DNA from 3 places in the Paraburkholderia sp. JHI869 genome. Region 3 is predicted to be linked to each of the others. Evidence: predicted binding sites of a transcription regulator. Region 3 holds the regulator's gene; each other region holds the start of a gene.
The links. Region 3 encodes FliA, which starts transcription of late flagellar genes. Its sites were predicted from a motif close to CTAAAGTTTNNNNNNNNNNNGCCGNTA; they were not measured.
Positions count from the first base shown of each region.

Region 1: the regulator FliA is predicted to act here: its motif matches at 3,200-3,226, upstream of motA (flagellar motor stator protein MotA).
Region 2: the regulator FliA is predicted to act here: its motif matches at 3,714-3,740, upstream of VSR72_RS08855 (DUF4088 family protein).

Region 1 is NZ_JAYMSC010000032.1:87,934-98,375, reverse strand. Features, by position in the region: gene cheA (chemotaxis protein CheA) at 1-760, opposite strand, end outside; gene VSR72_RS35785 (response regulator) at 818-1,192, opposite strand; gene motB (flagellar motor protein MotB) at 1,206-2,267, opposite strand; gene motA (flagellar motor stator protein MotA) at 2,278-3,138, opposite strand; gene flhC (flagellar transcriptional regulator FlhC) at 3,512-4,054, opposite strand; gene flhD (flagellar transcriptional regulator FlhD) at 4,159-4,476, opposite strand; gene VSR72_RS35760 (glycosyltransferase family 4 protein) at 5,093-6,157, shown strand; gene VSR72_RS35755 (H-NS histone family protein) at 6,345-6,641, opposite strand; gene aqpZ (aquaporin Z) at 6,930-7,676, shown strand; gene VSR72_RS35745 (histidine phosphatase family protein) at 7,876-8,610, shown strand; gene VSR72_RS35740 (Cof-type HAD-IIB family hydrolase) at 8,703-9,524, opposite strand; gene VSR72_RS35735 (BadF/BadG/BcrA/BcrD ATPase family protein) at 9,618-10,442, opposite strand, start outside.
Region 2 is NZ_JAYMSC010000003.1:529,030-539,471, forward strand. Features, by position in the region: gene fdxA (ferredoxin FdxA) at 263-586, shown strand; tRNA gene VSR72_RS08825 (tRNA-Asn) at 683-758, shown strand; tRNA gene VSR72_RS08830 (tRNA-Asn) at 828-903, shown strand; gene VSR72_RS08835 (CreA family protein) at 1,050-1,541, shown strand; gene VSR72_RS08840 (AraC family transcriptional regulator) at 1,570-2,493, shown strand; gene VSR72_RS08845 (AzlC family ABC transporter permease) at 2,563-3,372, shown strand; gene VSR72_RS08850 (AzlD domain-containing protein) at 3,369-3,692, shown strand; gene VSR72_RS08855 (DUF4088 family protein) at 3,827-4,588, shown strand; gene VSR72_RS08860 (ATP-dependent helicase) at 4,677-6,842, opposite strand; gene VSR72_RS08865 (hypothetical protein) at 7,100-7,624, opposite strand; gene VSR72_RS08870 (RNA-binding S4 domain-containing protein) at 7,922-8,143, shown strand; gene VSR72_RS08875 (MATE family efflux transporter) at 8,276-9,694, shown strand; gene VSR72_RS08880 (bile acid:sodium symporter family protein) at 9,972-10,442, shown strand, end outside.
Region 3 is NZ_JAYMSC010000055.1:12,049-22,490, forward strand. Features, by position in the region: gene VSR72_RS42225 (flagellar basal body L-ring protein FlgH) at 1-258, opposite strand, end outside; gene flgG (flagellar basal-body rod protein FlgG) at 355-1,143, opposite strand; gene flgF (flagellar basal-body rod protein FlgF) at 1,217-1,975, opposite strand; gene flgE (flagellar hook protein FlgE) at 2,003-3,235, opposite strand; gene VSR72_RS42245 (flagellar hook assembly protein FlgD) at 3,274-3,918, opposite strand; gene flgC (flagellar basal body rod protein FlgC) at 4,099-4,524, opposite strand; gene VSR72_RS42255 (flagellar basal body protein) at 4,618-5,133, opposite strand; gene flgA (flagellar basal body P-ring formation chaperone FlgA) at 5,380-6,693, shown strand; gene flgM (flagellar biosynthesis anti-sigma factor FlgM) at 6,875-7,225, shown strand; gene VSR72_RS42270 (flagellar protein FlgN) at 7,276-7,719, shown strand; gene VSR72_RS42275 (RNA polymerase sigma factor FliA) at 7,888-8,619, opposite strand; partial or broken gene VSR72_RS42280 (MinD/ParA family protein) at 9,009-9,791, opposite strand; gene flhF (flagellar biosynthesis protein FlhF) at 9,784-10,442, opposite strand, start outside.

The DNA of each region.
Region 1 (10,442 bases), on a different contig from region 3:
CGGTTTCGAGCCACAGCGTGAGATCGTCGCCGGTCTTCACCTGGCCGAGAATGCGGCCGAGGTTGCCAAGCTCTTCGACGAGCAGCTCCTGGTCCTTCGCGTCGACGGCGCGCAGCGTGACGCGCAGGTGCGGGCCTTCCGCGCTCGCATCTGCACCCGCATTTGCTCCGTTGGCGGGCGCCGAGCCTGCTGCATCGATCGCCTCGCTCACGACGTGCTCGGGCGCGCCCGAGCCTGCACCCAGTGTGCTGTGCATTTCGAAAGCGGCTTCGAGATCTTCTTCCGAATCGCCAGCGCTTGCCTGCGGCGCCGGAGCGGGCGCGGGGGCCGGCGCCGGTGCGGGTTCAGGCGCCGGTGCGGGTACGCCGCGGCTTTCCGCATAGAGGCGCTCGAGCTTCGTGCGCACGGCGGCAGCCGCTGCCGCATCGGGCTCGGCGCTCGCGCGGTAGGCGCCGAGCTGATCGGAAAGCACGTCCTTCGTTTCGAGGAACGTGTCGATCATGTCCTTGCGCAGCACGAGCTCGTTGTTGCGAGCGCGGTCGAGCAGCGATTCGAGAATGTGGGTCGTCTCGGTCAAGGCCGTGAAGCCGAACGTCGCCGCGCCACCCTTGATCGAGTGGGCCGCGCGGAAGATCGCCGCCAGATCCTCGGGATCCGGGCGGCCGACGTTCAGGTTCAGGAGAAGCTGCTCCATCTGCGCGAGCAGTTCGTCCGCCTCGTCGAAAAACGTCTGATAAAACTGAGTGATGTCGAGAGTCATTGCTCTTTCACCGCGTTAATTGCCTGGTTGGTGCCGGGTTAGTCGCCGCGCGGCACCTCAAGGGTGGGCCTCGCCGAGCGCGCTCGCCAGATCGACGAGCAGTTCGGGGTCCACCGGTTTTTCGATCCAGCCGGTCGCGCCTGCGTCGCGTACGGCTGCCTTGAAGCCTTCGTCCGATTCCGTGGTCAGCACGAGGATGGGCGTTTCGAAGTACGAAGGATTCGCCCTCAACTGCTTGATCAGGTCGAGCCCGCCCATACGCGGCATGTAAAGGTCGGTGAGCACGAGATCGAAGCGCTGGGCGAGTGCGTGCTCGAGCCCTTCTTCGCCGTCGCTCGCCACTGTCACTTCGTAGCCTGCCGAGCCGAGCGCCGCACGCAGGATCTCCCGCATGGACACCGAATCGTCGATCGCCAGAATGTTCCTGATCATCCGTTCCTCGTTGTCATTGCGCTGCCGGCGCGACGCTCACCGCCGGCGCCAGCGCCGTTGCCATCTTCGGCGCGAGCTGGACGGGCGCGGGCGCCGCCTTGACCGGCACGGCGTCCGGCGTGAGCCCGGGCAGGCTCTTGCCCGAACCCGCTGCGTCGTCGGAGAGCGTGGTGGTGGTCGAGTCGTCGTGCATGAGCGCGTCTTCGGACTTCCTGTTCAATACGATGATGCTGATACGGCGGTTTTCCGGGTCGAGCGGATCGGCCTTGTTCAGGTTCTGCGTCGAAGCCAGACCGAGCACGCGCAACACCTTCGATTCGTCCATGCCGCCCGCGATCAGCTCGCGGCGCGAAGCATTCGCGCGGTCGGCGGAAAGCTCCCAGTTGCTGTAGCCCTTCTCGCCGCCGGCGTACGGCACGGCGTCGGTGTGACCCTGCACGACGATGCGGTTGGGCACATCGTTGAGCGTCTTGCCGATCGCCTGCAGGATGTCGCGCATGTACGGCTCGACCACGTCGCGCGCCGTTGCGAACATCGGGCGCTTCTGCGAGTCGACGATCTCGATGCGCAGGCCCTGCAGCGTGGAGTCGATGCGGATCTGCTGCTTGAACTGGCGCAGCACCGGGTTCGCCTCGATCGCCGCCATCAGCTTCACCTGCAGGTCGTGCAGGCGCACCTGCTCCTTGCGTTCGAGCGAGCCTTCGAGCTGCTTCGAGGCGTCGTCGTCGTTGTGCTTCGACTGGTTGCGCTCCGAACGCTCGGTCGCGCCGTCGCTGCGGCGCGTGACGCCCTGGTCCTGCGACGAGATGTCCCGGCCGCCGCCCTTCAGGATGCTCGAGTCTTCGGCGCTGCGGTCGCCGCCCCAGAGCGTGATCTTCATCGGCTGATTGAAGTAGTCGGCGATGCCCTTCAACTGCACCGTCGATGCCGACGACAGCAGCCACATCAGCAGGAAGAACGCCATCATCGCGGTCATGAAGTCCGCGTAGGCGAGCTTCCACGCGCCGCCATGATGGCCGGCCTTCTTCGGCGCGGCGCGCTTGACGACGATTGCGCGGTCCTTGTTGTTGCTCATGGGCCGGTCCTTACTTCGCCTTCACGCGGCGCACGTGCTCTTCGAGCTCCGTGAACGACGGACGCTCGGTCGAGAACAGCACCTTGCGGCCGAACTCCACGGCAATGGCCGGCGCGTAGCCGTTCAGGCTCGCGAGGATCGTCACCTTGATGCACTGGAACATCTTGGTCGACTCGGTCACGCGCTGCTCGGCGAGGCTCGAGAGCGGGCCGATCAGGCCGTACGAAAGCAGAATGCCGAGGAAGGTGCCCACCAGCGCCTGGGCGATCATCTCGCCGAGAACTGCGGGCGGCTTGTCGGCGGAAGCCATGGTGTGGACCACGCCCATCACGGCCGCGACGATACCGAACGCCGGCATGGCGTCACCCACCTTGGCGAGCGCATGCGCGGGCGCCTCGCCTTCGGCGTGGTGCGTTTCGATTTCCTCGTCCATGAGGCTTTCGATTTCGAACGCGTTCATGTTGCCGCCCACCATCAAACGCAGGTAGTCGGTGAGGAATTCGACGATATGGTGATCGGCCAGGATCTTCGGGTACTGCGTGAAGATCGGGCTCTTCTGCGGATCGTCGATATCCGCTTCGAGCGTGAGCGTGCCTTCCTTTCGCGCCTTCGCGAGCAGGACATAGAGCAGCGCGAGCAGCTCCATGTACACGTCCTTGTTGTATTTGGCGCCCTTGAACAGCGTGGGAAGCACGCGCAAGGTGGCCTTGATGGTCTTGATGCCGTTGCCGAGGATGAACGCGCCGAGGCCAGCACCGCCGATCATGAGCAACTCCATCGGCTGCATGAGCGCGCCGAGATGGCCGCCCTCGAGTGCGTAGCCGCCGAAGACGCAAAGGATCGTCAGGAGTGTTCCAACGATAATCAGCACAGCCGGGTCCTCACTAAGAAATGCGCCGCGAACCGCCGTCGGCCCGCGCCCTTAGCTGGGTTTACGGCAACTGCGCGGAAAACTTTGGGTTTGGATGGGCGCGGATCGTAAGCTGGCCGGGCATCTGCCGTCTGCACTGCCTCGGCATGACGGAGAAATCTGGGGCCGGTTCGCAAAGCCGCGCGGGAAGGGGTTGCAGTTTGTGCCGGTGGCCGCTTGCGAGCGCTCGTGACGACGCGGGCTTCGCTGCGGCAGGCGCCGTTCGGCATGGCCGGGCGGCGTGTTCACAAAGGCAGGCCGGGTTTATCCGGGGTCTGCGCCTGCACGAACGGCCTCGGGCAACCTCGGCGACATCGAACCGCGTCGATCTGCCTCAGGCCGCGATCTGCGATGCAAGCGCGCTGCGCCGCGTGCGCCCCGCCCGCGAAGGCGGCTGGCACAGACCGCAGACGAAGCCGCGCTGCGGATCGTGCGCGTGGGCCACGTAGCGGCCGCCGCATCGGCTGCACGGTGTCATCTGCAGGAGGCCCGAGGTGAAGTAGCGCACGAGCGTCCAGGCGCGGGTGAGGCTCAGCGCCGGCGTTTCGTCGTGCAGGCGCAGGTGCTCGAGATAAAGCCGGTAGCTCTTCACGATGGCGTGGATCGGCTCGCAGCGCGCGTGGCGGCACATGAACACGAACGTGTTGTAGAACAGCGAGGAATGGACGTTGGGCTGCCACGTCATGAACCAGTCGGTCGAAAACGGCAGCATGCCCTTGGGCGGCGACTCGCCCTTCACTTCCTTGTAGAGCCGGATGAGCCGGTCGCGCGAGAGCGAGGTCTCCGCTTCGAGCAACTGCAGGCGTGCGCCCAGTTCGATCAGTTCGATCGCAAGCGCGATCTCCTTTACCTCCTGCACCACACTCTTTGTCGCCATAGACACCCGTTGGAAGCCGCGAAGGAATGCGCTTGCTCCTGCTGCCGTTCGCGGGCAGCAAGGGGCAATGCGCGGCCGCGCGCTGCGGCGCGGGGCGAAGCGGTTCAGCCGATCTGCTCGACGTCCTGACCCGACATGATGATCGCCGAGTGGGTCAGCGCGGTTTTGCCCTTGTCGGCAAGTGCGCTCAGGATGGCGTGGTCGTCGAACCGGAAGCGGCAAAGCAGTTGGTTCGATGCGGCAAGACGTACGGTCTGCGCGAAAGAGAGGTTGGCGAGCACCTCTGCGGACTGCTCCGAGATGCCCATGCGGAACATGCCCGTCGGCTTGTCTTCGCGCAAAAGACGTTGCGCAAGCAACAGGTACGACAGGTTCACTTCCTTGATCTCACCCAGCATGTCGCTGTGCGTCGTCGCGCTCATAGATTCCCCCGAATCGATACGCGGCGGCTGGTCAGTCCGCCTGCGGAAAACGTTTGCTCGCCCAAATGCAACTCGAGTGCATCCGAACGGCCTTTTATGGTCGTGGGTGCATTGTGGCTGGGGCGGGAACAAATAGAAATCGGACGGATGCCGCGACGCGTTGCGAGAAAAACTTTCGCTAACGTGTAGGAATTTTTCTGACAAAGAAGCGGGAGCAGCGGCAGGACACGGTATGCGTCATGTCATTCGCATAAGCCGCGTAATTGTCTGCGGATTATAGGCTTTTTCATGGATACGTCACGCGCGCGTGCTATCCGGCCCCGCTTGTGTGCTATCCGGCCCTCGCATCAACACGTTGTGTCCCTTGCGCGAACGCGCCGGGCACGCGGCTTGCGCATTGCGCGCCCAGGCCGCATCACGCTTTGCAATGGCCTGAAACACACGCTGTATCCCGCTGTAACAACATTAAGCGTTTGCAAAACCGCGTGTATCGGGCCGTGAAATAGCCATAATCGAGCTCAGGGATAACCCGATACCGTCGTACCGCCGCAGTGCCGCATCACAGAATTCGTTGCACACGCGGCCTTTATGGGCTTCTTGCCCAGGAGATCGAACAATGCGAATCGCACAAATTGCGCCACTTTATGAAGCCGTTCCGCCCAAGCTTTATGGCGGCACCGAGCGCGTCGTGTCCTATCTGACCGAAGCGCTGGTCGACCTCGGCCACGACGTGACGCTGTTCGCCAGCGGCGATTCGGTCACCTCGGCAAACCTCGAAGCTGCCTGGCCGCGCGCACTGCGCCTCGACCCGACGATCCGCGACGCGCTGGCCCCCCACATGGTGCTGCTCGAACGCGTGCGCCGCGTCGCGCACGAATTCGACGTGCTGCACTTCCACCTCGACTACCTGCCGTTCCCGCTGTTCACGACCATGGACACGCCGTTCGTCACGACGCTCCACGGCCGCCTCGACCTGCCCGAACTGCAACCGGTATTCGAGCAGTTCCCGAACGCGCCGGTGATCTCAATTTCGGACTCGCAGCGCCAGCCGCTGCCGCAGGCCGCCTGGCAGAACACGATCTATCACGGACTGCCAAAGAACCTGCTCACGCCGCAGGGCGACCGCAAGCCCGAGTACCTCGCGTTCCTCGGCCGGATCTGCCCGGAAAAGCGCGTGGACACGGCGATCAAGATCGCCGCGCTCTCCGGCCTGCCGCTGAAGATCGCCGCCAAGGTCGACAAGGTCGACCAGGACTACTTCAAGACCGAGATCGAGCCGCTGCTGTCGCAGGCCCACGTTGAGTTCGTCGGCGAGATCAACGAAGAGCAGAAGCCCGCGTTCCTTTCGGGTGCCAAGGCGCTGCTGTTCCCGATCGACTGGTCGGAGCCGTTCGGCCTCGTGATGATCGAGGCGATGGCATGCGGCACGCCGGTGATCGCTTTCAATCGCGGCTCGGTGCCGGAAGTGATCGACCCGGGCGTGACGGGCCATGTTGTCGAGGACGTGCAAGGCGCGGTGGCCGCGCTTCAGAATATCGATTCGCTTTCGCGCGAGGCGATTCGCAACCAGTTCGAACACCGCTTCACGTCGCACATCATGGCCGGCAATTACGTCGACACTTATACGGCGCTCATCGAAGCCGCACAGCGTCCGGTACTGCGCCGTGTCGCCGCCGGCTGAGTGCGAAGCATTCCAACTTTCGAGATAAATCCAGACGAATGTACGGCGTGAATCGTTTGCGAGTCGGGCAATAGCGCCATTACGCGTTGATTACAGATGACGCACAAAAAAGAGCCGCATGATTCATGCGGCTCTTTTATTGCATTTGCGCTTGCATGGCGCCCGGATCGCTGCCCGGCGGCATTCGTCAGGCGATCAGATAGCGCTCGCGGTTCTTGCCCGCGATCCACTTGGGCGGCTTGCCGCGCCCGCTCCACGTCGCACCGGACTTGGGGTCCTGATAGCGCGCCGGCAGCGGCGCCTTTTTCGGCGGACGCCCGCGGCGCGCGGCCTCGGCAAAACCCAGGTCCTGGGCGGAAAGCCCGTACTCGACGATCTTATCCCTGATCGTGGCGATGACGTCCGCGATCTCCGTGCGCCGCGCCTCTTCGGCCTGAGCCTGGAGTTTTGCGATCTGCGCCTTGAGTTCTGAATATTGCGACATTTCTATCTCCCCTTCATATGCTCGTGAAACCGACTCGATCGGAGATTAGACGTAAATAACGGAATTCGCAATCGCTATTAATACTGCTTTATCGCTCTATTTCTCAATTTAACGATCAGTCGCTTCTGGCGCAATTGCGCACACATCGATCGCAATAATTCGATCAATTACATCAGAATTGACAATCCTTGACAGCATCGAAAAGTGCGACTGCCTAGAATCTGGCATTTCCCGGTGCCGGTGCTTTACGCGGCCCCTTCAAAAATCGACTTTTCGAGGTGTCACGCAATGCACTTATCCAAGCGACTCATTGCCGAACTGATCGGCACGTTCTGGCTTGTTCTGGGCGGCTGCGGCAGCGCCGTGCTCGCGGCCAACTTCGCCGGCCCGGTTCACGGGCTCGGCATCGGCTTCGTGGGCGTGTCGCTCGCTTTCGGCTTGACCGTGCTCACGATGGCCTACGCCATCGGGCATATTTCGGGCTGCCATCTGAATCCCGCCGTGAGCGTGGGCCTGACCGTGGCGGGCCGCTTCCCGGCGCGCGATCTCGTGCCCTATATCGTCGCGCAGGTGCTGGGCGCGGTGGTCGGTGCTTTCGTGCTCGCGCTCATCGCGACGGGCAAGCCCGGCTTCGACCTCGCCGCGAGTGGCTTCGCGACCAACGGCTACGGCGAGCATTCGCCGGGGCACTACGCCATGGGCGCCGCGTTCGTGTGCGAAGTCGTCATGACCGCGTTCTTCCTGTTCGTCATTCTCGGCGCAACCGACAAGCGCGCGCCCGCGGGCTTCGCGCCGATCGCCATCGGCCTGTGCCTCACGCTCATTCACCTGATCTCGATTCCGGTCACCAATACCTCGGTAAATCCGGCTCGCTCGACCGGGCCCGCGCTCTTCGTGGGCGGCGAGGTCATCTCGCAGCTGTGGCTTTTCTGGGTCGCGCCGATCGTCGGCGCCGTGCTCGCGGGCATCGTGTACCCGGCGGTGGCGGGGCGGCGCGAAGCGGTAGCGCCTGTCGTCGTGCGCGAGACGGCCTGACGCACTGACACGTCCGCGCGGCTCGTACCACGCCGAATCGCGCGACATTCATCTTGCGGCAGCAAACGGGCGCTTCGGCGCCCGTTTGTCTTGTTGGCCCAGGCGCCGCCAGTGCGCGGCTGATCAGGCCCACGGTGGCCGCGCTGCTAGAATCGGTCGACTTTCCCACCGACTTGCCACCCGGAGCATCGCGCCCAGCATGAAGCGCTCACACACCCGGCCGATCCGGCTCGCCCCGACGCTCGCCGCAGGGCTGAGCGCACTGCTATGCGCCTGCGCGCCGCTGCCGCCGGCCAGTGGGCCTGCGAACTCCAACAGCGCCACCAACGCCGCCGGGACAACGCAAACGGATGCGAGCCGCACGCCAGCCGGGCGTGACGTCGAGACACTCATTTTCGTGAGGCATGGCGAAAAGCCGCCAGAGGGATTCGGCCAGCTCAACTGCAAGGGGTTGAACCGCGCGCTCGCGCTGCCGGCCGTGATCGCGGCCAAGTACGGCAAGCCCGATGCCATCTACGCGCCCGACCCGGGCGAGCAGAAGGAAGACAACGGCCGCCCGTACTATTATGTGCGCCCGCTCGCGACGATCGAGCCGACCGCAATCCAGTTCGGCATGCCGATCCAGACGCCGTATGGGTATTCGAGGATCGATGCGCTGCAAACCGCGCTTGTCGATCCGCAGTGGCGCGGGCGCACCGTGCTCGTTGCGTGGGAACATCGGGAAATCGAGACGCTCGTGCGCCGCGTCGTCGCCGCGCATGGCGGCAGCGCGAGCGACGTGCCGCGCTGGGAGAGTGCGGACTTCGACAGCATCTATGTGGTGCGCATCGACTGGAGCAGCGGCGCCGCGCACGCGCGTTTCTCGCACGAGCGCGAAGGGCTCGACGGACGTGCCGACGACTGCCCGTGCGCGCAACTGCCCGCGGTGCAATAACTGCCGATAACTGCCGGAATGGAATCGCGAGCGCGGTCACGGCGCGAGTCGCGCTGCGCTCATGGCGCGGCTAGCGATTGCACCCGCGTGAACTACGAGGTGATTTCGTCGTTGAGCGCGAACAGCTTGCGCAGATGATGCGCGACACCGGCTTCGAAGTTGTTGCCAATGCGCGGCACCGAAGGCAGCCGCTTGATGAGATCGGGATTGGCATTGTTCATCATGAACGGATGACCCGCCGTTTCGAGCAGATCGATATCGTTCATATTGTCGCCAAACGCGACGCAACCCGCGGCGTCCATACCAAGCCGGTCGAGCACGACACGCAGCGCGCGGCCCTTCGACACACCGGCCACCATGACTTCGAGACAGTCCGGCAGCGAATAGGTGACGTAAAGCGCGTCGCCGAACTCGCACGCGAGATTCTGCGCGACGTGTGCGAGATCCGCCGGCTCGCCGATGTAAAGCGCCTTGGCAATGCCCGCACCCGCGTAATCGCGCAGGTTCACCACGCGGTACTCGAAGCCCGAGTCCTGGTGATACGCGAGCAGTTCAGGCGCGTCGCGGTCGATGAGCCAGGCGTCGTCGGTATAGATGCTCACGATTACGCGGCCGTGTTCGCCAACGGTATCGGCGGCAACGAGGCGCTCGACCATGGGCGCGCCCAGATTGCTCGCGTGGATCAGCGTGTCGTCGGGCGCGTGCACCCGCGCGCCGTTCGCGGTGATGAGATACGGCCGGATGCCTAGTACGTCGCGAATGCCGGCCACGTCGCAATAATGGCGGCCAGTCGCGATCACGAACGGCAGCCCCTGTGCATCGAGCGCGCCCAGCGTGGCAACCGTGAACGGATCGACCTGATGGTCGCTATTGAGCAGCGTTCCGTCGAGATCGGTTGCTATGACCTTGTACATGGTGATCAGACAGCTAGCGGGAAACGTTGAATCGTAGCATCTGCGGCACCGCTATGCCCTTGACCCGCGTTCGCGCCCCTTGTCGTCCACCACTCAATTGTCCGCCGCAGCGCGCGAGAGGCGCTGGGCTTCCATCTGCGCGAGCCGCAGCGCGCCGGCCGTGGAATCGGCGAGCGGCGTGCGCAGGCGATCGCGCACCGCTTGCGGCACCCATTCGCGCAGCGGCTGCCCAAGGCCGCCCGAGAGCGCCGCCGGCAGGCCGCCCGAAGGATCGAGCGCGGTGATGAGCTTGGCGATTTCCACACCGGCTTCGGCGAGCAGCCTCGCGACGAATGGATGTTCGCGATGCGCGAGGACGACCGGTGCGAGGCTGGCATAGGCCGTCTGGTTGGCCGCGCACAGCCACACGATCAGGCTGTCGCGATCTGTCGCCCGCGCGTGTGCAAGCAGCGCCCGAGCGAAGTCGTCCATGGGCGCGCGCGCGTCGAGCGCCTGCTGCGCCCAGACGATCGCGCGCAGGCCGAACCACGCGCCGCTCGCTTCGTCGCCCGAGGGAAAGCCAAAACCGCCCGCAATGCGGCACTGGCCGTCCTCGCCGAGCACCGCTGCGATGCTGCCTGTGCCGAGTGCGACCACCACGCCCGGCGCGCCGCCGTGCGCGCCCAGCAGCGTGGTGTAGGCGTCGCTTTCCACCGCGAGTCCGGCTACCGGCGGCGCGGCCGCGAGAAACGGCGCCAGCCAGTCGGGGTTGTTCACGCCCGCGAGCCCGCAGCCAAGCACGCATTGCGACCAGTCGAATGCAAGTCCCGCCTGCGCGAATGCGGCGCGACTGCCTTCCTCGATCGATTGCCAGGCACGTTCGATACCGAGTCCGAGCCCCGACGGCCCCGCAGCCGCTCGAGCGAGTTCGACGCCGTT
Region 2 (10,442 bases), on a different contig from region 3:
GCATGCCCCGCAGCGGCTCCGGGCGGCGAGCGCCAGCGGTGCGCCCATGTTACCCGAATGCCTGCGCGCGCCGCGTGCCCGCTCGCACGCCCCCTTGCGCACAAGGGGTAAAACGTTGCGGACCGCCCCATCTTATAAACTAATCACGAAACGATATAAGGACGGTTGCAGGCCTGTGGTTGGGGTAATTCCTCATCAGTTACAATAGCGCCTTTGGCGAACCGCCATCCCCCGATACAAAAAGCTTGCAGGAGTTGCCTGAATGACTCACGTTGTGACCGAAAGCTGCATCAAGTGCCGCTATACCGACTGCGTCGATGTGTGCCCGGTGGACTGCTTTCGCGAAGGTCCCAACTTCCTCGCGATCGACCCGGACGAGTGCATCGACTGCGCCGTGTGCGTTGCCGAGTGCCCGGTGAACGCCATCTACGCCGAGGAAGACGTGCCTGGCGACCAGCAATCGTTCATCGAGCTGAACGCCGACCTCGCGAAGGGCTGGCCGAGCATCACCAAGACCAAGGCCCCGCTGCCGGAAGCCGACGAGTTCAAGGACGTGAAGGACAAGCTCGCGCTGCTCGCACGGTAATCGCGCGCTGGTTCCGGATTACCCTTAAAGAGATAGCGACAGGGTATTGACAGGCCCAGTCATACCCCATAGAATCTCGTTCTCTGCTTTTGTTGATCCCCGATAGCTCAGTCGGTAGAGCGCCGGACTGTTAATCCGTAGGTCCCTGGTTCGAGCCCAGGTCGGGGAGCCAGAATTCGCAAAAGCCCGTTAACCAGAACGGGCTTTTTCATGACGTAAAGCGTTGTAGCTGTACTGCTGTTCCCCGATAGCTCAGTCGGTAGAGCGCCGGACTGTTAATCCGTAGGTCCCTGGTTCGAGCCCAGGTCGGGGAGCCAAAATATCGAGGGGTTGCGTGTTTGCACGCAACCCCTTTTTCTTTTGGTGCGCGTGTTGCGCGCCACCTCTAGCGGCGGCTCCGCATCACCGCGCGCACAGCCTCACCCTCCCCGATAATGTCGCATCGTCACCTTCGGGAATCCGCATGAAATCCGCCCGCCTTGCCATTCTCCTCGCGCGCCCGCTTCTCACCTGCGCGTGCCTCGTCACCTTCTCTACCGCACACGCCGAACAAATCGGCAGCGTAAACACCAACTTCCGCGTGACCGGTTCGGACAAAGTCGTCGTCGAGGCGTACGACGATCCGCAGGTGCAAGGCGTCACCTGCTACGTCTCGCGCGCCCGCACGGGCGGCGTGAAGGGCACGCTCGGCATTGCGGAAGATCCGACCGAGGCATCGATCGCGTGCCGGCAGGTCGGGCCGGTCTCGTTCGCCGGGCCGCTCAAACAGCAAGCCGACGTCTTCAACGAGCGCATGTCGCTGCTCTTCAAGACGCTGCACGTCGTACGCGTAGTCGATGCGAAGCGCAACGCGCTCGTGTATCTGACCTACAGCGACCGCGTGGTGAGCGGCAGCGCCAAGAACAGCGTCACGGCTGTGCCGGTGCCGGCGGGCACGACGATACCGCTGCGCTAAACTGGGGATCTGAGCAGGATCCTCCACCATGACCGATTCCCGTTTTCGAGATTCCGCCCGCTACTGGCGCACGCCGCTTTTGCCCGGCGCGGATCTCGTCACGGCCGAATACAACGAACATACGTTCGCACCCCATTGGCACGAGGCCTACACGATCCCCGTGATCGAGGGCGGCGCGGAGTGCTTTCGGTATCGCGGCTCGCAGCATGTCGCCGAGACGGGCAGCGTGCCGGTCATCAATCCCGGCGAACTGCACACGGGCTCGCGCGCCGTCGAAGAAGGCTGGAGCTATCGGGTGATGTACGTGCCGATCGACTTCCTGCACGAACTCGCGGGCGAAATCGCCGGGCGCGCGCAGCCACTGCCGTGGTTCGACACCGAGGTGATCCACGATCTGGATCTCGCGCACAGGCTCTCTCGCGCCCACCGGCTGCTCGAAGCCGACGCCGACTCGCGGCGCGCCGCGGCGGTGCCGGACTCCGGCGCGAGCAGTGGTTTGCCTGGCGTGGCGGCGCTACCCTCGCCTTGCGCCGCACCGTCTTCCGATTTGCTCGCCGTGGAAGGCGCGTTGCTCGACGCGCTCTCGACGCTGCTCACACGCTACGGCCGCACGCGCGAGGCGGCGCTCAGGCACGGCCCGAACGATGCGCGCGTGGAAACGATGAAGGCGCTCCTCGCCGCCGATCTCGCCACGCCGTTGCGCGTGGCCGATCTCGCCCAGGCGGTCGGTCTCTCGCCGTTTCACGCCACGCGGCTCTTCACACAGGCGACCGGCCTGCCGCCGCACGCCTGGCGCACGCAGTTGCGCCTGCAACGCGCGCTCGGCCCGCTGCGCGAAGGCGCCACGGTCGCCGATGTCGCCGCGGCGAGCGGCTTCACGGACCAGAGCCATTTCACGCGACACTTCCGGCGTATGTTCGGCGTGCCGCCCGGCCGCTGGCAGTCGTCCTGAACGCGCCGGCGCGCCTCACGCCGCAAGAACGTACAAGCCACGCGCACGGCCGCCCGCTATGCTGTCCCCATGTATCAGGAGGACAGTTTGACCACGCATCCCAGGCCGCATCCCAACCGCTTTGCCGAATTCATCGCCGGCGCGCGCGACACGATCCCCATGATGATCGGCGCCGCGCCCTTCGGCGTGATCTTCGGCACGCTCGTCACCTCGGGCCCGCTCTCGCTGTGGCACGGCCAGTTCATGTCGCTCGCCGTGTTCGCCGGCTCGGCGCAGTTCATCGCGCTCGGGCTGATCGCCTCGCACGCGAGCTTCGCGGTGATTTGGGCCACCACGTTCATCGTGAACCTGCGGCACGTGCTCTACAGCGCGACGCTCGCGCCGTATGTCTCACACCTGCCGCTGCGCTGGCGCCTCGTGCTGGGCGGCCTGCTTACCGATGAGGTCTTCGCCGTCGCGTGGGCGCATTTCCGCCGCCATCCGCCCGGCGACGATGTCTCGCCGTGGCATTTCCTCGGTTCGGGGCTCTCGATGTACCTGAACTGGCAACTCTGGACCGCAGCCGGCCTGCTCTTCGGCGCGGCGTTCCCGGGTTTGCAGTCGCTCGGCCTCGACTTCGCGATGGTCGCGACCTTCATTGCGATCGTCGTGCCGCAGTTGGTTGCCGTGCGCTACTTCGCCGCCGCCGCGACTGCCGGTGCGCTTGCCTTTTTCTGGCAGGGCTGGCCGTACAAGCTCGGGCTGCTCGGCGCCGTGCTCGCTGGCGTGGTCGTGGGTGTCGTCCTCTCGCGCCCGGGTTCGTCACGCGGCGCCCGCGCCGGCAGCGAGTCGCCCCGCAAGTCCCCCACCGTCCAACGCACCGCAGGAGCCGGGCAATGAACTACGTCGTCCTGATTCTCGGCATGGCCCTCATCACCGTGGTCATTCGCACGGCGGTGTTCGTGCTCGGCGACCGACTGGTGTTCCCGCCGCTCGTGCGCACCGCGCTCGGCTTCGTCCCCGTCACGGTGCTCACTGCCATCATCGTGCCGATGGCGGTCTCGCCGCACGGCCAGGGCGCCGAGCTGACCTGGCGCAACCCGCAGCTCGTTGGCGCGCTCGCGGCGATCGTCGTCAGCGCGCTCACGAAGCGCCCGCTCCTCACCATCGCGGTCGGGCTCGGCGTGTTCTTCCTCTGGCAAGGCGTCGTCCTGCGCTAGAGGCGCCCCTCGCCACTCGCGCTCAAGTTTCACCCCGGCCCGCCGTTAAACCCGTCAAGGCCTGCTCTGGCAGGCCACTGCTCGAACGGCGAGAGCGCGCGAGACGCGATACGGAATACACCGGGGTAACCATAATGGGGCACATCACCCTTAACCTGAAGGACGAAACGCTTGCGTCGCTGCGCAAGGACTTCGACGCGTTCCTGCGCGTCTCGCTCAAACTCGACCCGCAGTTCGCCACGCCGGAATTCGAGGATTACCTGCGCGCGAAGCTGCTCGACAACATGACGCCGCTCACGGAGCACGCAGTGCAGCGGCTCCTGCAAGGTGGCCAGTACGCGTGGGCCAAGCGCACGCTGGACAAGGAATTCCCAGAGGTCGTCTCGATCCTGATGCGTCAGGCGGGCGAATTCGGCTTCGGCTTCGCGTCGCGGCCCGAGTGGACGCCCGACGAACTCTCGAAGCAGTGCCGCGACTGGGCGGCGGCCATCGTGAGCGAAGCCCAGGGCGACGACACGCTGGTCGATCCGCTCGCGGCGCAGATCAAGTCAGGCGTGCAGGACATCCAGGCGCTCGAAGAATCGATGCAGACGCCCGCCTGGCGGCTCACGGAGTCGCTGCGCCAGCGTGCGTACGAAGCGAAGATCGGCTGCGAGCAGGCAACGGGCAGCGCCGCGCGCGAGCGTCTGGGCGAACTGCGCGGGCTGCTGAGGCTTGGCGTCACGCATGGCGTGTTTCAGAAGCAGGAAGCGCAACAGATCATGGAATATCTGCGCCTGCTCAAGCCCGAGATTTTCGTCGAGGAGCCCGACGACGTCTTCACGCGCCTGGCCGCGTGGATGCGCAACTTCTTCATGCCGCCGCAACGCGGCACCGCGCGCGAGCAAAGGCGCTGAGCGCTGGCGCGCCCGCCTTCGGGCGGCGCGACGCGTCAACTGCAGAGTCAAGCGTCGCTCGAGCCGCTTGAGCCCCTCGGCGCGCCCCTTAGTCCCACATTCTCCTGAGCTTCGCGGCGATCTCGACCTTCGCCTGCGCGGCAGCGGCGAGTCCCGCCGCGCTTGGCGCGCTCGCCACGGGCGCAGGCGGCCACGCGCACGATTCGAACAGCGGCAGCATGGGCGCGGCGATGAAGCGCGTGCGCGAAGCCCACACGTGCCGGTCGCCCGACGCGACCTGGTTGTGCACGTAAAAGCGCTGCGGCACGACGATATGCAAATCCTCTTTCGCGCGCGTCATCGCCACGTATAGCAGGCGCCGCTCCTCCTCCAGCTCCTCGTCGCTGCCCGCGCCGAGATCGGACGGAATGCAGCCGTCCACGCCGTTGAGCACGAACACGTTGCGCCACTCCTGCCCTTTCGCCGAATGGATCGTCGAGAGGATCAGATAGTCCTCGTCGAGCAGCGGGTCGGCGGATTCGGCGCTCGTGGCGTCGGGCGGATCGAGCGTAAGTTCGGTGAGAAAGCGCTCGCGCGAGGCGTAGGTGCTCGCAATGCTCTCCATCTGCAGCAAGTCGGCGAGACGCACCTGGGCGTCTTCGTGATTGCGCTCCAGATGCGGCTCGTACCAGCGCCGCACGCGCTCGAACTCAGCGGGCCACGGCGTCGAGCGCATGGAGAGGCTGTCGATGAGCGACGCGAACGCGGGCCAGTCCTCGGCGGCGCGCGGCGGCGGCGCGAAGGCCGCGAGCGCCTCGGCGGCGCGATACGCGCCCGTGCACGCGGCCACCTGGTCGAGCAGGCGCGCGGCGTTGGCGGGCCCCACTCCCGGCAGCAGTTGCGTCACGCGAAAGCCCGCCACGCGGTCGAGCGGATTCTCGGCCCAACGCAGCACCGCCAGCACGTCTTTGACATGCGCGGCGTCGAGAAAGCGCAAGCCACCGAATTTCACGAACGGGATATTGCGCCGCGCCAACTCGATTTCGAGCGTCGCGCTGTGGTGCGCCGCGCGAAACAGCACGGCCTGCTGCTTGAGTTTCATGCCCGCTTCACGCGCCTCGAGAATCTGCTCGACGACGTAGCGCGCCTGGGTTGCCTCGTCGGCCACGGTGACGAGGCGCGGGCGCTGTTGCGAGGGGCGGTCGGTCCACAGGTTCTTGGTGAAGCGCTCGGCGGCGGCGTCGATCACGGCGTTCGAGGCTGCGAGGATCGGCGCCGTCGACCGGTAGTTGCGCTCGAGCGTCACCTGGCGCGCGGGCGGATCGAACTGCGCCGGGAAGTCGAGAATGTTGCGCACAGTCGCGCCGCGAAACGAGTAGATCGCCTGGGCGTCGTCGCCGACCACGGTCAGGCCGCGGCCGTCGGGCTTGAGCGCGAGCAGGATCGAGGCCTGCAGGCGGTTGGTGTCCTGGTATTCGTCGACGAGGATGTGGTCGAAACGGCCCGCGAGATCGGCGGCGATGGCCGGCTCCGCGGCCATGTGCGCCCAGTAGAGCAGCAGGTCGTCGTAGTCGAGGACGTTCTGCTTCTGCTTGGCGTCCACGTAGGCCGCGAACAGCGCGCGCAATTGCGGCTCCCATTCGAGGCACCACGAGAACGAGCGGTTGAGCACGTTGGCGAGCGAGTCGCCGGTGTTGACCGCGCGCGAATAGATCGCGAGGCAAGTCGATTTCGAGGGAAAGCGCTTTTCCTTCGCCGAGAAACCCAGTTCGTGGCGCACGAGATTCATGAGATCCGCGGAATCCTCGCGGTCGTTGATCGTGAACGCCGGCGACAAGCCGATGTGATCCGCGTATTCGCGCAAGAGGCGCGCGCCCACGCCGTGGAACGTGCCCGCCCAGGTGAGCCCCTGCGCAAGTACGGCGGCCGCGCCTGGCGCGCTGGCGGCAATGCGCGCCACACGCCGGGTCATTTCCTGCGCGGCGCGCCGCGAGAACGTGAGCAGCAGGATGCGGTGCGGGTCGGCGCCGCCAGCGATCAAATGCGCGACGCGGTGCGCGAGCGTATTCGTCTTGCCCGACCCGGCACCCGCGATCACGAGCAGCGGGCCCGGCAGCGCCGAGCCCGGCGCGTAGCCCGCTTCGCCGCCGTGCTGGACGGCCTCGCGCTGTGCGTCGTTGAGTTTCTCGAGCCACGCGGATACGGCGTTGGCCGCGTCGGCGCGCGCCCGGCTGGCATCGGAGACGGAGGAATCGGCAACGGAAACAGTGGACACGGCGGGCGCTGGGACGATGAACGTGGCGAATCGGAAAGGGGCGACGCACACTGTATATCCATACACCCCTCATCCGCAAGCGCCTGATTCCATGGCGATCTGGCGGGATTTAACGACAATGCCGCAGCGCGTTTCGCCATCGCCTTCGTGAGGAAGCCGTCAGGCAAAACGGCGGCGCCCGTTGCCGGACGCCGCCGCTAGAGGCCCTGCCAAAAGCCAGCGCCCAACGCGCAGGCGCCACCGGCATCAGCCGTTCGTTACTGCGACTGGCCGCCCTGCTGCTGGGCCGACATGCCGTTCATCTGATCCTTCATCTCCGAATCGTTGGCCTGACGGTCGGCCTTGTGGTTAATCTTCGCGTCCTTCACCTGCGCCTTGTACTGCGACTTCGCCTGCTTCTTCGCGTCGCCGTACTCGGCATTTGCCGACTTCTTCGCGCTGCGGTATTCGGCGTTCGCCGCCGCGTTCGCGTTGCGCTTTTGCACCAGCGGGTCGGCTGACTGCGGCGCGGTCATATTTTGCGGCGCGGGAGCCGGTTGCGCGATGCCCGCGGCCGCCGGCGCCTGGCTCGGCACCTGAGCATTCATCTGGCCCGGCATCTGACCGGGAGCCGCACCCGGCGCCATAGCCGGCGCGCCGGAAGGCGCCATCGTGGGGGCTTCGCCGGCCTGTGTCGCGCCCTGGGTCGCGTTTTGTGCATACGCGCCCTGCGCGAATACGGCGGCAGTGGTCACGGTGGCAAAAGCAGCGGTAGCAGTAAGCAGCTTGCGAATCTGGGTCATGGCGTATCCTCTTTGCAGTGGTTCCGAAGGCGCTTGTGCAGCGGGCAAGCCCGCCTCAGCCGCGCCCCCGCTCGATGGAGCCGCGTATGAAAAACTTCAGCGGCGCTGTCGATCCGGGTGAAACCATTTTGGTATGAAGATCGCCGCCGGGTCCCGCGACGTTACTCAACGTTTCATTTACTGACGAATTCATAACATCCGGCCCCGAGATGTGACAGACGCTGCGGCAAGCCCGCCATCGCTTATGATGCTCACCCTTCGCGCGCTTGCCGCACGCCTTTCGAATTTCAATCCGCCATGCCCAACCTCGATTTCACGCTGACCGGCGACTACGTCGAACTGCACAACCTCCTCAAGATCACCGGCCTCGCGGACAGCGGCGGCTCGGCCAAGCAGATCGTCGCCTCGGGCGCGGTGAAGGTGGACGGCGAAGTCGAACTGCGCAAGACCTGCAAGATCCGCGCGGGTCAGGCGGTGCTGCTGGGCGACACGCGCATTGCCATCAAGGCAGCTGAGTGAACTTTCTCGGACGCGCCAGTAATGCACCAGATTTGAGCATCTGGATCGACAAGGTCGCTGTCTCGCAATAAGCTTTCAGTTTCGACAGACGAACCTGGCCGTGCGGCGCGCTTTTCGCGCCGCTTGTTTTTCATGACTCGAACCACGCTTTCCCGCCGCTCCGTTTCCGCGCCGCCCACGCTGCGCCGTCATGCCGCCGATACCGCCCGCCTCGCCGGCCCGCTCGCGATCGCCCAGCTTTCGCAGATGGCAATGAGCGTGACCGACACGGTCCTGCTAGGCTCCCTCGGCGCCGACGCGCTCGCCGCGGGCGGCCTCGGCGCGAACATGTTCTTCGTGGTGGTGACGGTGCTGCAAGGCGTGCTGACATCGGTGAGCGTGAGCGTCGCGCAGGCGCGCGGCGCCGACAACGAAAGCCACGTGCCGCACATCTATTGGACCGGCTTTGCGCTGTCCCTGCTGCTGTCGGTGCCGGCGTTCGCGCTGCTGTCGTTCGCCGAGCCGATCCTGCGTGCGCTCGGGGAGCCGACGCTGCTCGCGCATCACATCGGCGAGTACACGGCCGTGCTGCGCTGGGGCGCGCCCGCCAGCCTCATCGGCGTGGGGCTCATGCGCTCGTTCCTGCCCGCCATCGGCGCGGCGCGGCGCCTCCTGTGGGTGTCGATTGCGTGCGTGTTCATCAACGGCTTTCTGAACTACGGGCTGATCCACGGCGCGTGGAGCCTGCCGCGCCTGGGCTTTCTCGGCTCGGCGGTGGCCACGACCATCACCGTGTGGCTCACCGCGTTCGTGCTGATGGCGCTGCTGCACCTGCGGCCGTCGCACCAGCATTTCGTTGCCGCGCGTCGGCCTACCGCGCCGCTGATGGGCGAACTCTTCACGATCGGCTGGCCGGTTGCGATCACCTACGCCGTGGAAGCGACGCTCTTTCTCGCCACCGGCCTGCTCGCGGGCCTGCTCGGCGAGACGCCGCTCGCGGCGCACCAGATCGCGCTGAACGTGGCTTCCGTCACCTTCATGGTGCCGCTCGCGATCGGCCAGGCGGCCAACGTGCGCGTGGGCTACTGGTCGGGCGCGGGCGTGCCGCGCGCGGCTCGCCATGCGGGCTTCGTCGCGCTCGCGCTCGGCGTCGGCTTCATGACGCTCTCGGCGCTCGTGATGGTGCTCGCGCCGCACTGGATCGTCGGGCTCTACCTGCATCTCGACGACCCGGCCAACGCGCACACGGTCTCGCTCGCGGCCACGCTGCTCGGCGTCGCGGCGATCTTCCAGATCGTCGACGGCGCGCAGACCGTGGGTTCGGGCTGCCTGCGCGGCCTCAAGGACACGCGCGTGCCGATGGTCGCGGCCACGCTCGGCTACTGGGGCATCGGCTTTCCGCTGGGCTACGCGCTCGCGTTTCACTTCGGCCTCGGCGCGCTCGGACTCTGGTGGGGGCTCGCAGCGGGGCTCACCACCGTCGCCGTCCTCATGACATGGCGCTTTCACCGGATGAGCCTGCGCGCGCAGGCTCACGCCGCCACAGCAAGCGCGACTAGCCGCGTAGGCTGAAGCGTTCACTTAACCGGCCCGGCCGCACCGGCGCGACCGGTTAAAATACGCGCCTGGCGCCGCAAGCGGCGTCCGTCCCACGAGGGCAAGAACAGCGCGCTGCATGGGACTGGAGACAACCGCACCCCGCGAGCGCCGCCGGCCACCCCGGCACCGCTTGCCATGCGTGCAGCGGCCGGGTACGCGTTCGCACACATCGACGCCCACGGCCCGCAATACCCGCGCACGCGCCCAGCCAGCGGCGCGACATATAAAACCACTCACGGACCACCCTTTCATGCTTGCCCCGATTACCCGACTCTTCCCGCTCTGGGCCGTCCTCGTCTCATTGCTGGCGTACTTCGATCCGGGCCTCGTCGCGCCGATCGCGCCGCACGTCACGACGCTCCTGATGATCATCATGCTGGCGATGGGCGTCACACTCTCATTCGCCGACTTCCAGCGCGTCTTCACGCGGCCCGCGCCGGTCGCGGCAGGCATCTTCCTGCACTACCTCGTCATGCCGCTCGCCGCATGGGCCATCGCCAAGGTACTGCGCATGCCGCCCGATCTCACCGCAGGCATGGTGCTCGTGGGCAGCGTGGCGAGCGGCACGGCATCGAACGTGATGATCTATTTCGCGCGCGGCGACGTCGCGCTTTCGGTGACGATCAGCGCGCTCTCGACGCTCGTCGGCGTGTTTGCGACGCCGCTGCTCACGCGCCTTTACGTCGATGCCTCGATCGTCGTCGACGTACACGGCATGCTC
Region 3 (10,442 bases):
CTTGGTGTTCGCGCCCGATGACTTGGTCGCGTTGATGTTTTCGGAGATGACGATCGTGAGGATGTCGCCGGTATTGCGCGGACGCTGGTCCTCGAAGAGCGGCCGTCCCGCGTAGCCCGGGTTGTAGATGGCGCCCGGCGAGCTGTTCGCGGGCGGCATGGGCGGCACGGCCGTCATCGGCTGCTGCACGATAGGCTGCTTGTTCGGAATGTAGGCGCAGCCCGCCAGCATCGCGAGCGCCACAGCCGGCACGAGCATGCGGGCGTTGCCCGGACGCCGTGCGCGGCTGCGAGGATGGTTTCGAACGGACTGCGACATATTCTTCACCGACTTGATTAACCAGGTAACTCGACCTCAGACCTGCATCTGGCTGAGGGTTTGCAGCATCTGGTCAGAAGTGGTGACCGCCTTGCTGTTGATTTCATAGGCGCGCTGCGTCTCGATCATGTTCACGAGCTCTTGCACGACGTTCACGTTCGACGATTCCACGTAGCCCTGATTGAGCGTGCCCGAACCGTTCTGGCCCGGCGTGGAAACCGTGGGCGCACCCGACGAAGCCGTTTCCGACATCAGGTTCTGCCCGTTCGACTGCAGGCCGGCCGGGTTGATGAACATGGCGAGCTGCAGCGTGCCGATCGTCGTGTTGTTGGCCGAACCCGGCGTCGTGACAGTGACCACACCGTCGCTGCCGATGGTGAGCGAGGTGGCGTTGGCGGGCACCGTGATCGCCGGGATCACCTGGTAGCCGCTCGCCGTCACGAGCTGGCCTTGCGAGTTGGTCTGGAACGAGCCGTCGCGCGTGTAGTTCGTCGTGCCGTCGGGCATCTGCACCTGGAAGAAGCCCGCGCCGTTGACCGCCACGTCCTTCGAGTTGCCGGTCTGCTGCAGGTTGCCCTGCGTGTAGAGACGCTCGGTGGCTACCTGCTGCACGCCCGTGCCCACCTGGCTGCCCGAGGGCAGTTCGGTTTGCTGGGTCGAATTCGCACCCGGCTGGCGCAGCGTCTGGTACATGAGGTCCTCGAACACTGCGCGCGAGCCCTTGAAGCCATTGGTGCTCACGTTCGCGAGGTTGTTCGAGATCACGTCCATCTGCGACTGCTGGGCCTGCATGCCGGTGGCGGCGATGTAAAGCGATCGGTTCACGGTGTATTTCTCCCGGTCCGGCTCCCGCGGCGCATTGCGCTTCGCGAGGCGACCTTCATTTGCCTGAAATGACTTAGCTAAAGTTGAGCAGCTGGTTCGCGGTCTGCTCGTTCTGGTCGGCGTTCGAGAGCAGCTTGGTCTGCATCTGGAACTGGCGCGCGTTGGTGATCATCGAGACCATCGCCGCGACCGGATTCACGTTGCTGCCCTCGACCGACTCGGTCGCAACCTGCACGGTCTGGTCCGCGTCGGCGGGGTTGCCGTCCGACGTGTGGAAAAGACCGTCGTCGCCGCGCGTGAGCGCACCTGCCGGCGGGTTGACGAACTTGATCTGGTCGATCATGGCGATCGCGTTGGCGGGGCTGCCCGGCGCGATGGCCGAAACCGTGCCGTCCTTGCCGATCGTGATCGCCGAACCCGGCGGCACCGCGATCGGGCCGCCGCCGCCGATCACCTGCTGGTTGGCAGCCGTGACGAGCTGGCCGTTTTCATCGACGTGCAGGTTGCCGGCGCGCGTATAGGCCTCGTTGCCGTCGGCCGTCTGCACGGCCATGAAACCCTGGCCCTGAATGGCGATGTCGAGCGGGTTGCCGGTATGCGAGATCGCACCGGGCGTCATGTCCGAGCCAGGTGTCGCCGAGAGCACGTAGGTGCGCGTGGTCTGGTCGTTCACCGTCGAGCCGTCGCCGAACGACATCGGCACGGCGCGAAAGTTGGCGAGCTGCGCGCGAAAGCCCGTGGTCGAGACGTTCGCGAGGTTGTTCGCGACGACGGCCTGCTGCTCGAGCGCCTGGCTCGCGCCCGTCATCGCGGTATAGATCAGTCGGTCCATGATGTGCCCGGTACGTGGTTAGGCGCGTTACATCTGCAGCAGCGTCTGGTCGACGGTCTGCTGCGTCTTGATGGTCTGCGCGTTCGCCTGATAGTTGCGCTGGGCCGTGATCAGGTCGACGAGCTGGTTCGTCAGGTCGACGTTCGACGATTCGAGCGCGCCGCCCGTGAGCGTGCCGTGGTTCGTGCTGCCCGGCGTGGAGACCTGCGCGACGCCCGAAGCCGACGTTTCCTGGAACTGGTTGCCGCCCAGGTTCACGAGGCCGTTCGGGTTGTTGAAGTTGGCGAGCACGATCTGGCCGAGCGCCATGGTCTGGCCGTTCGAGTAGTTGCCGGTGATGGTGCCGTCCGCGCCGATCGAGAAGTTCGAGAGCGTGCCGCTCGGGTAGCCGTCCTGCGCGAGGTTGTTCACGCCGTTCGCACTGCCGTACTGCGTCGTGCCGCTCACGTCGATCGTGATCTTCTGACCCGTGGCGGAGCCGTCGGTCGGGTTGATGGTGAGCGTGAAGGTGTTGTTCGCGCCCGAGGTCCCGCCCGAGGTGCCCGTGAGCGTGCCCGAGGTGCCGAAGTTCATCGCGCCGAGGTCGGTCATCGTGCCGCCCGCCACGCCGCCGTAGACTTCGGCCGTGCCGGTCGCGGTCTGCACGTAGTAGAGGTTGATCTGCTGCTTGCCGCCGAGCGAGTCGTAGCCCGTGATCGAGGTCGAGTAGCTGTAGGTGGTCGAATCGTTCGGATCGAACGTCGAAGTCGCCGGAATCGTCGTGGCCTGCGCGTTCAGGTTCACCTGCGCCGTGACTTTCGTCGTCGCGACCGGTGCGATGTTCGTGGTCGGCACCTGCAGCGGCACGGTTTGCGCCGTATTGACCACGCCCGTCGAATCGGCGGCATAGCCCATCAGGTCGTTGCCCGATGCGTCGGTGATATAGCCGTTCTTGTTGAGCTGGAACACGCCGTTACGCGAGTACGTGATCGAGCCGTTGTTCGACATCTGGAAGAAGCCGTTGCCGTTGATGGCGACGTTCAGCGCCTGGCCGGTCGTGTTGATCGTGCCTTGCGCGAAGTCCTGCTGCACGGTCTGCAGCGAAGCGCCGAGGCCGATCTGGTTGCCCACCGACGTCGCGATGGTGTTCGCGTAGACGTCGGCGAACTGCGCCGTGCTCTGCTTGAAGCCAACGGTGTTCGCATTGGCGATGTTGTTGCCGATCACGTCGAGGTCGTTCGACGACGCGGCGAGGCCGCTCAATCCTTGCTGGTAGCCCATGGTTGTCTACTCCGCGCTTTTCGCGTTGGTTATCGTGTTCAGAGAATGGCGCCGACGCTCGAAAGCGCGACCGTTTTGCCGTTGGCGAGCGAGAGGCTCGCCGTGCCGTCCGACTGCTGGACCACGCCCTGCACCTGGCTCGCGACGAGCGCGGTTGCAGTGGCGGACTGGCCGTTGGTCGTCGCGCTGGCGGTGATCGTGTAGGTGCCGTCCGCGACCGTGTTGCCCGCCGTGTCCTTGCCGTTCCAGGTCACCGGCACGGTGCCCGCCGACTGCGCGCCAAGGTCGAGCGTGTTGACGACCTGGCCTGCCGAGTTGGTGATCGTGAGCTTCACGTCCGACACCGCCGCCGGCAGCGTGACGCCAAGTTGTGGCGCCGAGCCGCTCGACACGGCGGCGCTGCTGCCCGGGGCGAGCACGGTCGAGCCGATCAGCAGCGCGGCCTGCGCGTTCTGACCAGCCGAAAGCTGCGTGGAGAGCGACGACAGCGACGTATTGAGCTGCTGGATGCCCGACACCGTGTTGATCTGGGCGAGCTGCGAGGTCATCTGCGAGCTGTCCATCGGATTGGTCGGGTCCTGGTTCTGCAATTGCGCGACGAGCATCCGCAAGAAGGTGGTCTGCAGGTCGCTCGCGCTCGTGCCGCTCGTCGACGAGCTCGAACTCGAACTCGTGCCGTTCATGGTGTCGAGCAGTTGCTGCGACACGGTGGCGGTGCTGCCGCCGATGGTTGTGTTGCTGGAACTCAACGCGTTCTCCCTCGATTGCGCTTCGTGCTTGGCGTGTGGTGGTGGCGGGCGTGTCTTCGTTGCGCGCCCGCTGGTCTCTGTATTACTGCGGTGTGCTGTACTTCAGGTTCCGCTTCAGGTCCCGATCGTCAACGTCTTGAGCATCAACGTCTTGGCCGTGTTCAGCGTTTCGACGTTGGCCTGGTACGAGCGCGACGCCGAGATCATGTTCACCATCTCCTGCACCGGATCGACGTTGGGCATCGTCACGTAGCCGTCCGCGTTGGCGGAGGGATTGTCGGGGTCGTACGTCTGCTTCATGGGCGTGGGGTCGTCCACCACGCCGGTCACCCTCACGCCGCCCACCTGCTGGCCCGAGGCCGTGCGCGCGCCGCCGAGCGGATTCACCGCGAACACGACCTGCTTCGCCTTGTACGGCTGGCCGTCGGGGCCGGTCGTACTGTCGGCGTTGGCGAGATTGGACGCCGTCACGTTCAGACGCTGCGATTCCGCCGTCATGGCGGAGCCCGCAACGCTGAAAATGTTCATCAGGGATGGCATGGTTTCGTTGACCTCACATCAGGTGCGCGTCACGCGCGCGTTGGTCGTTCATGGCTTCGTTACTGCGTTTTCCGGCTGCGCTGCCTGCGTCGATCAGCTCGAACCCGAGGTGATCGCGGACATCATCGTCTTGATCTGCTGCGAGACGACCGTCATGCCGGACTCGAAGTGCAGCGCGTTGTCGGCGAACTGCACGCGTTCGGTGTCGAGGTCGACCGTGTTGCCGTCGAGCGCGGGCTGCACCGGCGTGCGGTACATGAGCTGGCTCTTGTAGGCATCGGTCGGACCGCCCGTCGGGATCAGCTTCGCGTCGCCGGCCATGTGGCCCGACTCCGTGGCCGCCATCGTCATGCCGCTGGTCACGCCCGCGGGCTGCGCCATGGCGAGCGGCTGGGCGTTGCCGCCCGAGGTGGCCGTCATGCCCACCGTACCGCCGGCGCCTTGCTGGCGCAGTGCGCCCGCGAGCGAGGCCGAGAAGTCCACGTCGCGCGCCTGGTAGCCCGGCGTGTCGGCGTTCGCGATGTTCGAAGAGATCAATGCCTGCCGCGTGGCGCGCACATCGAGCGCTTCGCGCCCAAAGGCGAATTCGGCATCGAGTTTGTCCAGCATCGGGCGTTCTCCGTGAAACGAAAAGGATTCGGCGTGAGCGCGGCGGGCTCGCCAAAAGGCGGGGAAACCGGCGCAAACGTTAGGCGCGTGGTCCGAAGGCCTTTGCGCATGGAGTGGAATATTAGGCGGGGGTGGCAAGAACCAATCGGACGAATAGCCGGTAAAGCGCCCCTCTATTCGACGCAAGCGCCCGGGGGCCGCCGCCTAGAATGCGAGTCGTGTTAATGCATTCGATGGAGAACGACGATGCCGCAGACTGCCTCTATCCGTAGGCCGCACGCCGGCCTGGAGCGGCGTGCGCGCGCGCTGTCGTGGCGCGCGTCCTGGACGTGCGCGATTGCCTGCGCATTGGGTGCCGCGAGCGCCCATGCGCAGACCCCGGCGCAGCCCGAGGGCGCGGCCGGGCAGATCTTTATTGCGGGCAACGGCGACCGCGCGGGCTCCGACGCGGCGCAGATGAACGCGCTGCTCGTCAGCAACGCGAAGAAGCCTGCCGGGGCGGCGCCCGTCAATGCTGCCGCCAACGCGCCCGCGAGCGACGCCGCGCCGCTGCGCGCGGCCAGCTACGCCGATCTGAATTCGCGCGGCGTGCCCGAGGATGCGCGCGCGGGCGTCGAGTCGAACGGCATGATCACGATTCCGGGTCCCGGCGAGCGCCCGGCCCAAGGCGACGCGCCGCGCATCGTCACGATTCCTTCGCCGGGTGCGAGCGCCCAACCCATGCGCGTGCCGGCGGCCAACCCGAACAACGCGGGCGCGCTTCAGCGCGTGAACCTGTCGAGCGCCGCGAACCGCGTCGCCCCTGTGGTCGTGGACGCCGGTGCGGCGGCGGTCGCCAACGCGAAGCCGGCTGCGAACGTTGCCAACGCAAGCACCAGCGCACCGCCCGCTCCCAATACCAGCGCCGTCGCCACGAACGTGCAGACCACGCCGCCGGGCCAGCAGGACGGCGAATCGATCCGCGCCGTCGCGCTCAACTTCCTGCAGCAGCAGTCGGCGGGCTTGCCGGGCCACGTGAACATCACGGTCGCGCCGGTGTTTCCGCGCGGCCTCGCCGCGTGCACCTCGCTCGAGCCGTTCATGCCGCCGGGCGCACGCACGTATGGCCACACGACCGTGGGCGTGCGCTGCATCGGTGCGAAGCCGTGGACGCTCTATGTGAGCGCACGCGTGGCCGTCGAGGTGAACTACTACGTGGCCTCGCGCCAGATCGGCGCGGGCGAAGCCCTTTCGGCCGCCGACTTCATGCCGCGCGCGGGCGACCTCGCGAGCCTGCCGCAGACCATCATCACCGATCCCAACCAGGCGACGGGCGCTGTCGCGCTCGCGCGCATTGCCGCGGGACTGCCGCTGCGCACCGACATGCTGCGCAGCGCGGCTTCGGTGGTCATCGGCCAGACGGTGAAAGTGATCGCCGTGGGCAGCAACTTCACGATCTCCGCCGAAGGCAGCGCGCTCAACAACGCCGAGCCCGGCCAGCAGGTGCGCGTGCGCACGAGCGGCGGCCAGATCATCTCGGGCGTGGTCAAGGACGCCGGAACCGTGCAGGTGCAAATATAGGGCCGGTAAGCGCTGGTAAGGGCCGGAACGCGGTGGCTTCAGCCCCGCCCGGCGGCCCGATCCGGCCGTTTCCGGCTTTGTGCGCCAGCACACGTAACAGCATGTAACGGTGGGATTTTCGCGCTAAAGTTCGGCCCGACCTATGCCGTTATCAAGGTCAAATCGATCAGGAAAGCCCATCGTGAAAGTTGACTCCTCCACCCGCAATGATCCGCGCACGCTGCAGGATGGCCTCGCGCGCTCGCAAGCTGATTCGACCGGCGTAAGCGCCGCCGGTACCGACACCGCAGCCACCACTGGCGCGGCAGGCACGGCCGGTGCCGCCCAAGGCGGCGCGAACGTGAGCCTCTCGTCGCTTTCGTCGACGATGCGCTCGCTCGCCGCGAGCGGCTCGGCCGACATCGACACGGCGCACGTCCAGTCGATCAAGGACGCGATCCGCAACGGCACGTTGCAGATCGACTCCGGCAAGATTGCCGACGGCGTGATCCAGACCGCCCGCGACCTCATGAAGCCGACGTCAGGCAACTGACACTCGACCAACGAGCGCCGCGCAAACCTCGCTTTTTTTGGTGCCTAGCAATGAAAGATGCCCTGTTGGCCACACTGATCGACGAACACGCCACGGTTGAGGCGTTCGCGTCGCTGCTCGCCTATGAAGAGAAGGCGCTCGTGTCGGCCGACGGCATGGAGGCGCTGCCGCAGATCGTCGAGCAGAAGACCACGCTCACGCAGCGTCTGGCTGGGCTCGAAAAGGCGCGCGACGCGCAACTGGCAGGCCTCGGTCTCCCCAGCGGCCGTAAAGGCATCGAAATGGCCTGCGACGGCGACACGCGCCTTGCGAGCCAGTGGGCGCTGCTCAAAGGTTCGACCGAACGCGCGCGCCGCAGGAATCTCACGATCGGCATGATGATCCGCACGCGCATGGAGCATAACCGCCGCGCGCTCTCGATCCTGCGCGGCGAAACGGGCGGCGGCGCGATGCTGTACGGTCCCGATGGGCGGCTGCCGGCGTTCGGGCTGTAAGCACCCAGCTCGCCAAAGACAAAAAGCCGAAGCGGTGATGCTTCGGCTTTTTTGTTTGTGCAATCCAGTCGGCCAACAAAAAAGCCGGAGTGCTCCCGCACCCCGGCTTTTTCACCCTCGCCTCACCCGGCCCGCGCTCACAACCGCCGCGCGGACCCGTCTACCGCCTCAATTCTCCTGGCCGGCCCACGACATCTCGCGCAGGCGCGTGCGCAAACGCGCCACTGCCTGGCTGTGCAGCTGGCACACGCGCGACTCGCTCACTTCCATCACCGCGCCGATTTCGCGCAGGTTCATGCCGCGCTCGTAATAGAGCGACATGAGCAGCTTCTCGCGCTCGGGCAGCCGCTCGATCGCCTCGACGAGCGCGCCGCGCAGGCTGTCGTCGAGCAGCGCCGACAGCGGGTCCGAATGATCGACGCAGTAGCGGTCGAGGAACGGTTCGTCCTCGGCGGAGCGGTCGAAGTCTTCGTAGTAAATGAGCTGGCTGCCGTGCAGGTCCTGCAGCATGCTCTGGTACTCGTCGAGCGGCATGCTCAGATGCTCGGCGATCTCCGCCTCGCTCGCCGAGCGCCCGAGCCGCTGCTCCACTTTGTGCACCGCGCTTTCCACTTCGCGCGAGGTGCGGCGCAGGCTGCGCGGCAGCCAGTCGTTGCTGCGCAGCTCGTCGAGCATCGCGCCGCGAATGCGCTGGCTCGCATAGGTCTCGAATTGCGCGCCCTGATCTTCCTTGTAGCGATTGGCCGCATCGAGCAGGCCGATCATGCCGGCCTGGATCAGGTCGTCGAGGTCCACGCTCGCCGGCATTTTCGCCACGAGCTGCAAGCCGAGCCGTCTCACGAGCGGCGCGTACTTCGCAAGCACGTCGGCCTGCGAAATTTTTCCTTGAGCGTTATACATCGACATCGTGCTCTCCACTTCTCATGTCCCTGATTGGCGTCGTCGTGCGCACGTCAGACGTGCTGCGGCGACGTCCGCTGCGCGGGCGTATCGGTCCGCCAGCCCACGTGGGCCGGTGCGGACGCGGATGTTGCATTGGGTGCGGGATGCACACCCGTCACGGCCGCTACGAACGAATCGGCGTTCGCGGCGAGCGTGCTGTGTGCGGCGTTTGTTCCTTGCGTTGCGTGCGTTCCATGCGTTGCATGCGCAGCGTGTAGCTGGACGCCGGCTTGCGGCGCGCCGTCCAGGTCGTCGGCGGGTGCGTCGCCCGCCGCTTCATGTTCTTCGTGCGTCGCGACGAGCGAGCCGCTCGCGCGCGCGGTGGCCGGCGAGCACGCCGAGACCGCGGGCCGCATGGGCCAGTGCGGCAGTTCGGCTGCCACGTGCCGGAAGTCGCGCGCGGCGGATGTCGACGGAAACGCATCGACGATGCAGCGCGCGAGCTTGAGTGCCTGCGCCATGTGTTGATCGGCAGCGACGCTTCCGGCGCTGTCGAGCGACACGCTCAGGTAGCGGCTCGCCACCCCCGCGAGATTCTCGATCGCGGTCTGCGCGTCGCTTGCGTTCGCCACATGATTCGCGAGCACGCGAAACTGCGCGATCGCATGCGCGAAGTGCAGCCGTTTCATGCACGCATAGGCGTCCGTGATCGACTGCGCACCGATGCGCATCACGATCAGCACGTCGTGCGCGTGCATGGCGAGCGGCGACAGCGCGCCTTCGGCATCGAGCTGCGCGTCGATCAATACGATGTCGGCGGGGCCCGAAATGACCTTGTGCAGTTGCGCGCTCGTGTACTGCGCGCGGTTGTCGCGCGAGGCGGCCAGCACGCCGAAGCCGAGCGCGTGACGCCCCACGGCTTCGTCGAGTGTGCGCTCGCCGCGCATCACGGCGGCGAAGTTGCCGGCGCCGCGTACTCCGCCTATCAGCGAACAGACCGAGCGGGGTCCCAGACACTCGTCGATGACGAGTACGTCCTTGCCCTGCGCAGTGAGCGCAGCCGCGAGATTGACCACGGTGGTCGTGCGTCCGGGCGAACCCGCACCGCCCGTCACCGCGACCACTCGCGAGCCTTCGCGCGCGAGAAGCCGGCGCAGCCCTTCTGCCTGATCGATTACGAACTTATCCAAACCTGACCTCGGGAGCCTGCGAATTCGAACGCGTCGAGAGAGCCGACAGCAGCGCCGGGATATCGTCTTCGTGCGGCACGAACGGCGAGCTCTCTCGCGGAATGCAGAAAGCGCTGCGGATCAGGAAGCGGCGCGTCGCCACATAGAGGTTCTCTGGGACCTTCTGGCCCGTCGAGACGTAATGCACCGGCAGCTTGTAGCGCAGCACGGTGTCGAGCGCGCTGCCGAGGTTGGTCGCCTCGTCGAGCTTGGTGAGGATGCAGCCCGTGAGCGGTGCGTTTTCGCTCTGGTAGGCCTGCACGACTTCGTTGAGCGTGTCGCCGTGGTTGGTCGCCGAGAGCAGCAGAAGGCGCCGCACCGGGCGGCCCGCGCCGCACAGCATGGCGATCTGGTCGGCCACGGCGCGATCGCGCTGGCTCATGCCGATCGTGTCGATCAGCACGATGTGCTTGTTCTTGAGTTCGGTGAGCGCGAGCTGGAGGTCCGCGCCGTCGCGCACCGCGTGCACCGAAACGCCGAGGATCTTGCCGAAGATGCGCAGTTGCTCGTGGCCGCCGATACGGTAGCTGTCGGTGGTGAGCAGCGCGACCTTGCTTGCGCCGAAGCGCATCACGCAGCGCGCGGCGAGCTTCGCCGTGGTCGTGGTCTTGC